4 regions of the Pseudomonas sp. KU26590 genome follow, and region 2 is predicted to be linked to each of the others. Evidence: predicted binding sites of a transcription regulator. Region 2 holds the regulator's gene; each other region holds the start of a gene.
What was found. The regulator sigma-54, encoded in region 2, starts transcription at its own class of promoters, with help from an activator protein. The targets are predictions, from matches to a motif close to ANTGGCATNNANNTTGCTNT.
Positions count from the first base shown of each region.

Region 1: a site for sigma-54 is predicted at 1,017-1,036, ahead of OKW98_RS19330 (CmpA/NrtA family ABC transporter substrate-binding protein). Genes of this name have one in related genera too.
Region 3: a site for sigma-54 is predicted at 815-834, ahead of OKW98_RS20390 (circularly permuted type 2 ATP-grasp protein). Genes of this name have one in related genera too.
Region 4: a site for sigma-54 is predicted at 1,124-1,143, ahead of glnA (glutamate--ammonia ligase). Genes of this name have one in related genera too.

Region 1 covers NZ_CP110644.1:4,340,961-4,343,163, reverse strand. Annotated here, with positions in the region: gene OKW98_RS19330 (CmpA/NrtA family ABC transporter substrate-binding protein) at 1-868, opposite strand, end outside; gene OKW98_RS19325 (quinone-dependent dihydroorotate dehydrogenase) at 1,142-2,164, shown strand.
Region 2 covers NZ_CP110644.1:1,431,938-1,434,140, reverse strand. Annotated here, with positions in the region: gene lptB (LPS export ABC transporter ATP-binding protein) at 1-292, shown strand, start outside; gene OKW98_RS06495 (RNA polymerase factor sigma-54) at 482-1,975, shown strand; gene hpf (ribosome hibernation-promoting factor, HPF/YfiA family) at 2,051-2,203, shown strand, end outside.
Region 3 covers NZ_CP110644.1:4,584,133-4,586,335, forward strand. Annotated here, with positions in the region: gene OKW98_RS20390 (circularly permuted type 2 ATP-grasp protein) at 1-781, opposite strand, end outside; gene OKW98_RS20395 (ribonuclease E inhibitor RraB) at 1,229-1,567, opposite strand; gene OKW98_RS20400 (hypothetical protein) at 1,817-2,053, opposite strand.
Region 4 covers NZ_CP110644.1:627,586-629,788, reverse strand. Annotated here, with positions in the region: gene thiI (tRNA uracil 4-sulfurtransferase ThiI) at 1-909, opposite strand, end outside; gene glnA (glutamate--ammonia ligase) at 1,242-2,203, shown strand, end outside.

The DNA.
Region 1 (2,203 bases), 2.9 Mb from region 2:
GTCCGTCATCGTACTCGCCCAGCAGCCGCGATTCGATGGCGCCGACGGGTGCGTTGACGTATTCGGCGGCGCTGAGCAACTGCGCGGTGCTGCGCCGGTTGTCAGCGCTCTCTTCGATGAAGCGGCTGGCCTCAAGCACGGCCATCACCAGCGCCCGCGCCGTGTTCGGGTACTGCTCGGCGAATTCCAGGCTGCACGCCAACACCTTTTCCGGGTGATCCGGCCAGATGGCCTGGGACGTCGCCAGGGTGAAGCCCAGGTTCTGCTGAACGGCACTGGCACCCCACGGCTCGCCGACGCAAAAGCCGTCGATACGCCCGGCCTGCAAGTGCTCGACCATTTGCGGCGGCGGCACCACCACGCTGTCGACGTCGCGCAACGGGTGAATGCCTTGACTCGCGAGCCAGTAATACAACCACAGGGCGTGATTGCCGGTGGGAAAGGTCTGGGCGAAAGTCAGTTTTGAGTCGCTTTGGTGCGTGCGCCGGTCGAGTGCATCAGGAGTGGTCACGCCCGCGTCCTGCAGCGACCGCGACAGGTTGATGCTCTGGCCGTTCTGGTTCAGCCCCATCAGCACCGCCATGTGCTTCGCCGGCCCGGCCAGCCCCAGTTGCACGGCGTAGACCAGGCCGTACAGGCTGTGGGCGGCGTGCAATTCGCCGCTGACCAGTTTGTCGCGCAGGTTGGCCCACGATGACTGCCGGTGCAGGTTGATGTTCAAGCCATAGGGCTGGGCGAAGCCCTGGGTCGCGGCGACGATCAACGAGGCGCTGTCGGTGAGCGCCATGAATCCGAGGTCGACGCTGCTGAGTTCTGGTGCATCGCTGCCGTTGACCCAGGCCAGCGAAGGGTTGAGCGTGTCAGTCATGGTTGCCATTCCGCGTGGAGGCCGAAGCGCTAGTAAGCGCTGCCGATCGTCCAAAAAAAACGCCGCCTCGCCCAGATTGAACCGGGGCGACAGCGACGTCATTGTCCTGTGTCTCGCTCCGCCGTTGGATCGAGTCGATACAGGAGACTAAGCAAGCCATATGCCAGCGCGAGTCGAGGTTGTAAGCAAAGTTCTCGACATGCCTCGCGCTTCGCCCGCAGCGGCGTTTATAATCCGCCGCTGATCCCAGCCGCAATCGAGCCGCCCCCGCCCATGTATAACCTGGCCCGCCAGTTACTGTTCAAACTCTCCCCGGAAACCTCCCACGATCTGTCCATCGACCTGATCGGAGCGGGCGGGCGTCTGGGGCTCAATGGCCTGTTCAACAAGGCGCCGATGCAGCTGCCGGTGACCGTCATGGGCCTGCGCTTCCCCAACCCGGTCGGGCTGGCGGCGGGGCTGGACAAGAACGGCGCGGCCATCGACGGCTTCGCCCAGTTGGGCTTCGGTTTCGTCGAGATCGGCACCGTCACGCCGCGCCCGCAACCGGGCAATCCGAAACCGCGCGTTTTCCGCCTGCCCCACGCCGAAGCCATCATCAACCGCATGGGCTTCAACAACCTGGGCGTCGACAATCTGGTCAGCCGGGTGCAAGCCGCGCAGTACAAAGGCGTGCTGGGCATCAACATCGGCAAGAACGTCGACACGCCCGTTGAGCGCGCCGTGGATGACTACCTCATCTGCCTGGACAAGGTGTACGCCCACGCCAGTTACATCACCGTCAACGTCAGCTCGCCCAACACCCCGGGCCTGCGCAGCCTGCAATTCGGCGATTCACTCAAGCAGTTGCTTGAAGCCTTGCGCTTGCGTCAGGAAGCCTTGACGCAGCTTCACGGCAAGCGCGTGCCGCTGGCGATCAAGATTGCCCCGGACATGAGCGATGAGGAAACGGTATTGGTCGCCAGCGCCCTGCTGGAGTCGGGTATGGACGCGGTGATCGCGACCAACACCACCCTCAGCCGTCAGGGCGTTGAAGGGTTGCCCCACGGCGACGAAGCCGGCGGGCTGTCGGGCGCTCCGGTGCGCGAGCAGAGCACGCACATCGTCAAGGTGCTGGCCGGTGAGTTGGGCGGGCGGTTGCCGATCATTGCTGCCGGCGGCATTACCGAGGGCAAGCACGCGGCCGAGAAGATCGCGGCGGGGGCGAGCCTTGTGCAGATTTATTCCGGGTTCATTTACAAGGGCCCGGCGCTGATCCGCGAATCGGTGGACGCGATCGCGTCAATGTCCCGCTGATCATCCAGCTTCATCCAGACGAAAAGAGGGGTTCCGAAT
Region 2 (2,203 bases):
CGTGGAAATCGCACGCGCCCTCGCCACTTCGCCGAAATTCATTCTGCTCGACGAACCCTTCGCCGGTGTCGACCCTATCTCCGTAGGCGACATCAAGCAGATCATTCACCACCTCAAGGCCAAAGGGATCGGCGTGCTGATCACCGACCACAACGTGCGTGAGACGCTGGATATCTGCGAAACCGCCTACATCGTCAACGATGGGCAGCTGATTGCCGAAGGCGACGCCGAATCCATCCTGGCCAACCAGTTGGTCAAGGAAGTGTATCTGGGTCACGAGTTCCGCCTGTAACCGCAGTGATGACATGAGGTTGTGCGGTACCCCGCAACGTGCGCCGTCGCCGACCTCGTTTTTTAATTGTCATCACACTCTAGGCAAACCCTCCAGCTTCAGGCATATAATTTGCTTAAGTTGGCGCCCTCGGCGCCCTGCTAGTAAATGGCGCGCAGTGCGCCGGCGAATAAGGTGTTAAGCCCTGCCATGAAACCTTCGCTAGTCTTGAGAATGGGCCAGCAGCTGACGATGACGCCTCAGCTGCAACAGGCAATCCGCTTGCTTCAGCTGTCGACGCTGGATCTCCAACAGGAGATTCAAGAGGCGCTGGAGTCGAACCCGATGCTGGAACGGCAGGAGGAAGGCGACGATTTCGACAACGCCGACCCCTTGGCGGACACCGTAGAGCAAAAGCCCAACGCTGATGTTCAGGAACCCACCTACCAGGAATCGGCGCCCACCGTCGACAATCTGGATGAGGGCGACTGGAACGAGCGCATCCCCAATGAGCTCCCCGTCGACACCGCGTGGGAAGACGTCTACCAGACCAGCGCCAGCAGCCTGCCCAGCAACGACGATGACGAGTGGGATTTCACCACCCGCACCTCCGTCGGCGAGAGCCTGCAAAGTCACTTGCTCTGGCAGCTCAACCTCGCGCCAATGTCGGACACCGATCGCCTGATCGCCGTGACCCTGATCGACTGCATCAACAATCAGGGTTACCTCGACGAAACGCTTGAAGAAATGCTAGACGCTTTCGATCCCGAGCTCGATATCGAGCTGGATGAGATAGAAGCTGTTCTGCACCGTATCCAGCAGTTCGAGCCGGCAGGCATCGGCGCTCGCAACCTGAGCGAATGCCTGCTGCTGCAACTTCGCCAGTTGCCGGCCAAAACCAAGTGGCTGGCGGAAGCGCAGAAGCTGGTCAGCGACTACATCGATCTGCTGGGCAGCCGCGACTACGCGCAACTGATGCGCCGCATGAAGCTCAAGGAAGACGACCTGCGTCAGGTCATCGAACTGGTCCAGAGCCTCAACCCGCGCCCCGGCTCGCAGATCGAATCCAGCGAAGCCGAATACGTGGTGCCTGACGTCATCGTGCGCAAGGACAACGAGCGCTGGCTGGTGGAGCTGAACCAGGAATCCGTGCCGCGCCTGCGGGTCAATCCACAGTACGCAGGGTTTGTGCGTCGCGCCGATACCAGCGCCGACAACACGTTCATGCGCAATCAGCTGCAGGAAGCTCGCTGGTTCATCAAGAGCCTGCAAAGCCGCAACGAGACGCTGATGAAGGTGGCGACGCAAATTGTTGAACACCAGCGTGGCTTCCTCGAGTACGGCGACGAGGCCATGAAGCCGCTGGTTCTGCATGACATCGCTGAAGCGGTCGGCATGCATGAATCGACGATTTCCCGGGTGACCACGCAGAAGTTCATGCACACCCCACGCGGGATCTACGAACTCAAATATTTCTTTTCCAGCCACGTCAGCACCTCCGAAGGCGGCGAATGCTCGTCAACGGCGATTCGCGCGATCATCAAAAAACTGGTCGCCGCGGAAAATCAGAAAAAGCCGTTGAGTGACAGCAAGATCGCTGGTTTACTGGAAGCACAAGGCATTCAAGTGGCCCGTCGCACAGTCGCCAAGTACCGCGAATCCCTTGGGATCTCGCCGTCCAGCGAACGCAAGCGACTGATGTAGAGGTCACACGTCAAAGCGTTCCGGTGGCAGGCATTACGCCTGCCACTAATGCACTGGCAACGAAGGAGAAGCTGTATGCAAGTCAACATCAGTGGACACCAGCTGGAAGTGACTGAACCTCTGCGTACCTACATCGGCGAGAAACTCGCACGACTGGAACGCCACTTCGACAAGATCACGAACGTGCAGGTCACCATGGAGGTCGAGAAGCTCAAGCAGAAAATCGAG
Region 3 (2,203 bases), 3.0 Mb from region 2:
CGTCGGTGGTGCGCATGAACACGCGGTCATCGCGCACGAAGAGGTCAGCGCCTTCCACCAGCTCGACGCCCATTTCCCGGGCCAGAAACGCATGCTCGAAAAACGCGCTGTTGAAGCGCCCGGGGGTCAGCACGACCACGCTCGGGTTATCCAGCGGGCTCGAACTTTTCAGGGTGTCCAGCAACAGATTCGGGTAGTGATCGATCGGCGCGATGCGTTGCGCGGCGAACAGCTCGGGGAACAGCCGCATCATCATCTTGCGGTCTTCGAGCATGTAGCTCACGCCGCTTGGCGTACGCAGGTTGTCTTCGAGCACGTAATACGTGCCATCGCCGTCACGCACCAGATCGACGCCGGAGATATGCGAATACAGGTCGCGATGCAGATTCAGGCCCTGCATTGCCAACTGGTATTGCTCGTTGGCGAGAACCTGTTCAGCAGGAATGATCCCGGCCTTGATGATGCGCTGATCGTGATAGAGGTCAGCCAGAAACATGTTCAACGCCTTGACGCGCTGAATGCAGCCGCGCTCCACCACGCGCCATTCGCTGGCCGGGATGCTGCGCGGAATGGTGTCGAACGGGATCAGCCGCTCGGTGCCCTGCTCGTCGCCGTACAGCGTGAACGTGATCCCGGCGCGATGAAACAATAAATCGGCCTCACGCCGACGCTGAGCGAGCAACTCAGGCGGCGCTTCACCCAACCAGCGGGCAAATTCCCGATAATGCGGACGGACTACGCCGCCCGCATCGTACATCTCGTCATAAAAGGTGCGGATCATGCCGTACTCCTTGTCACCATGGACACCAGAGCCTTCGCAAGGCCCGTGCCATCGGCATAAACGCTTTGATATCAATGGGTTGAATTAAATAGCCACAGCGCCCGCACCATTCCTGTGCACGATGCGCCCTAACCCGCTGCCCGACGCTTCATGGCGAAGCGTCGCTCGATTTGAAAATCTATCGAAGGCATAGCCAGAGTTCATTTCCGCGCGTTACAGGAGCTGAGCATAATCGCCCCATACCGCAGACCAACCCGCCGGATCACCCAAGGCGATTGGCTCAAAACCTTATTGGCAACGCCACCCGATATTCCCTTTGCGCCGCTCCCAAGAGAGCGGCTTTTTTTTGCCTGTGATTCAGCTCGGTGCATCTCCCTCCCCCACGCTGGGTCGCAGAGGCGAGAGATTGCGTTCGACTACCAGTCGTTTGCTAGCGACGCCTACAGGTCAATGCAGGCGCTTGAGCACCTGTTTGACGCCCCAGCCTTCAACCTCCCCGTCCAGACCGAAAATCGCGGTCTGGAAATCCTGCTCGAAATCGCCTATCCCGTCGTAGGTCGCGTACATCAACTTGCTCAGTTCCAGGTGCCAGGCACCGTCTTCCAGCGCATTGAGCTGGACATTGACTGACTCGCCACGAAATTTTTCCGCAGCCTGACGCGCCCGGTCCTCATCCGGAAAGGTGGCATAGAACTCGATGGGGTGAATGCGTGCGAAGTCGAAACCGCCTTCTTTCATGCAGCGCAGTACATGGCTGCTGACGTCTTCTTGATAGGCTGTGCTCATGAAACGTCCTCCTATGCAACGATAGATAGAGTTTCAACTATCCCGAAACACCCCTCGATGGCGAGGCGTGTAGCGGCAGGTCATCTGCCGCCCGGGACTCAAGCATGTCGCTGACAAGGCCGGTGCGTTTTACAAAACGGGCATACGTACGCGAGCGGACTCGGGTAGATGCATCACCGACCTCGCTGGCAGAGTACCCCCATTGATAGTGCGTTGCCAATTGGCAGGAGGGCGGGAAATGCAGGCTTCCTACGAAGCCTCGACGATGGAGATGATCTGTACCGCGTTCTGCTCTTTGAGTGTCTTTACAGTGGGCTCGGCAGTGCGACCGTCGAGGTCGTTCAGATCAAGATCACTGGCGACCGGAAACAGGATCGGACGGAGTTGCTGCGCAGCCTCTTCTTCACTGGGACGGTGATCGGATTCAAGATCGAGGGTTTGCTGCACACCGTCTTTGTCCAGAAACGAAATAGTCCACACTTTCATCAATCTCTCCTCAGTAAGGGCCTGACAACGGCCTAGTGATCTTGACCCTTGCAGCGCAACGACGTTCAACCCGAATCGTCAGCGCACAGCTGACGTCAGCAGCTTGCAGCCATGGATTCGCAGGCAAAAAAAAACGCCCCGGTCTCGGGG
Region 4 (2,203 bases), 800 kb from region 2:
CAGGTTGGGCAGCGTCTGGCTGGACACCTGGGAAATCGCCTCGCCGGTGACCAGCGCGTCGATTTCCAGCCGGTCGGCAATGTTGCTCGCGGCGCGCAACATCATACGCTTCAATACTACGCCCATATGACTGTTATCGACTTTTCCGAGAATTTCTCCCAGAACTTCCTCGAACGGTACGCTGACGAACAGCACTCGCTGGGAGCTGCCGTACTTCTTCCAGATGAAGTGCGCGACTTCCATCACGCCCAGCTCGTGGGCACGTCCGCCCAGATTGAAGAAGCAGAAATGGCTCATCAGGCCACGACGCATGATCTGGTACGCCGCCACGGTGGAGTCAAAACCACCGGACATCAGGATCAGGGTCTGTTCAAGCGAACCCAGCGGATAACCGCCAATGCCGTTGTGCTGGCTGTGGATCACGAACAGACGCTGGTCCCGAATTTCGATTCTGACTTCGACTTCCGGCGCCTTTAGCGAGATGCCGGCGGCGTTGCATTCACGGCGCAGCCTGCTGCCGACGTATTTTTCAACGTCCATCGAGCTGAAGTCGTGATGACCGGCGCGCTTGCAGCGCACCCCGAATATCTTGCCGGGGATTGCATCGCCGAAGTGCAGCTTGCACTTCTCGTAGATGTCGTCCATATCGCCCAGCGGATACTGGTCAACCTGCAGAAAGTGCGTGATGCCAGGCATGCAGCTAAGGCGCACGGTCATCTCGTGCAGGGCTTTAACGTCTTCGACCTTTGTTTCGACCTCAAGGTTGTCCCACACGCCATCCACCACCAACGCCGGGTCCAGATCGCGGAGCACCGTACGGATGTTCTTGGCCAGCTGTTTGATGAAGCGCTTGCGCACAGGCCGGCTTTTGATAGTGATTTCTGGGAAGACTTTGACGATTAATTTCATGAAAACAGCGCGCTAGGTCCCGGTCGAAAAAGGGGGGCGCGGATTATAGCGGAAATTGCTCAAGGTTTAACCAGTTATCGTGCAGCCAATCGTCCGCGCACCAAAACAGCCCTGTATACAATTACTTGGCACTACAACGGTGCGCCCGTTTTCGAATATGCGACGTTTAACACGCTTAAAGGCAGGTATTCCCACGGAAAACCCAACACAGGGCACTGGCATGCAAATTGCTCCCTTGTGAGGCAGGTTGCCTTGGTCGAGTATCGCGCCCGGCATCACCCAAATTGAAGGGCCAACCACTACTCAGGCCCTAATCCACCCCGGAGGACAACATGTCGAAGTCGGTTCAACTCATCAAAGATCATGACGTTAAGTGGATTGATCTGCGCTTCACGGACACCAAAGGCACTCAGCACCACGTGACCATGCCGGCCCGCGATGCGCTGGAAGACGACTTCTTCGAAGTCGGCAAAATGTTCGACGGTTCCTCCATCTCGGGCTGGAAAGGCATCGAAGCCTCCGACATGATCCTGCTGCCGGACGACGAAACCGCCGTCCTGGATCCGTTCACCGAAGAGCCTACCCTGATCCTGGTTTGCGACATCATCGAACCGTCGACCATGCAAGGTTACGATCGCGACCCACGCGCCATCGCTCACCGCGCCGAGGAATACCTGAAGTCGACCGGCATCGGTGACACTGTATTCGCCGGCCCTGAGCCAGAATTCTTCATCTTCGACGAAGTGAAATTCAAGTCCGACATCTCCGGTTCCATGTTCAAGATCTACTCCGAACAAGGTTCGTGGATGTCCGACGCCGATATCGAAGGCGGTAACAAGGGCCACCGTCCAGGCATCAAAGGCGGCTACTTCCCGGTTCCACCGTTCGACCACGACCACGAAATCCGCACCGCAATGTGCAACGCTCTGGAAGAAATGGGCCAGATCGTCGAAGTTCACCACCACGAAGTGGCAACCGCTGGCCAGAACGAAATCGGCGTGAAATTCAACACGCTGGTTAAAAAGGCTGACGAAGTTCAGACCCTGAAATACGTCGTGCACAACGTTGCCGACGCTTATGGCCGCACCGCAACCTTCATGCCCAAGCCTCTGTACGGCGATAACGGTTCGGGTATGCACGTTCACATGTCCATCTCCAAAGATGGCAAGAACACCTTCGCAGGCGAAGGTTATGCCGGCCTGTCCGACACCGCTCTGTACTTCATCGGCGGCATCATCAAGCACGGTAAGGCCCTGAACGGCTTCACCAACCCGGCAACCAACTCGTACAAGCG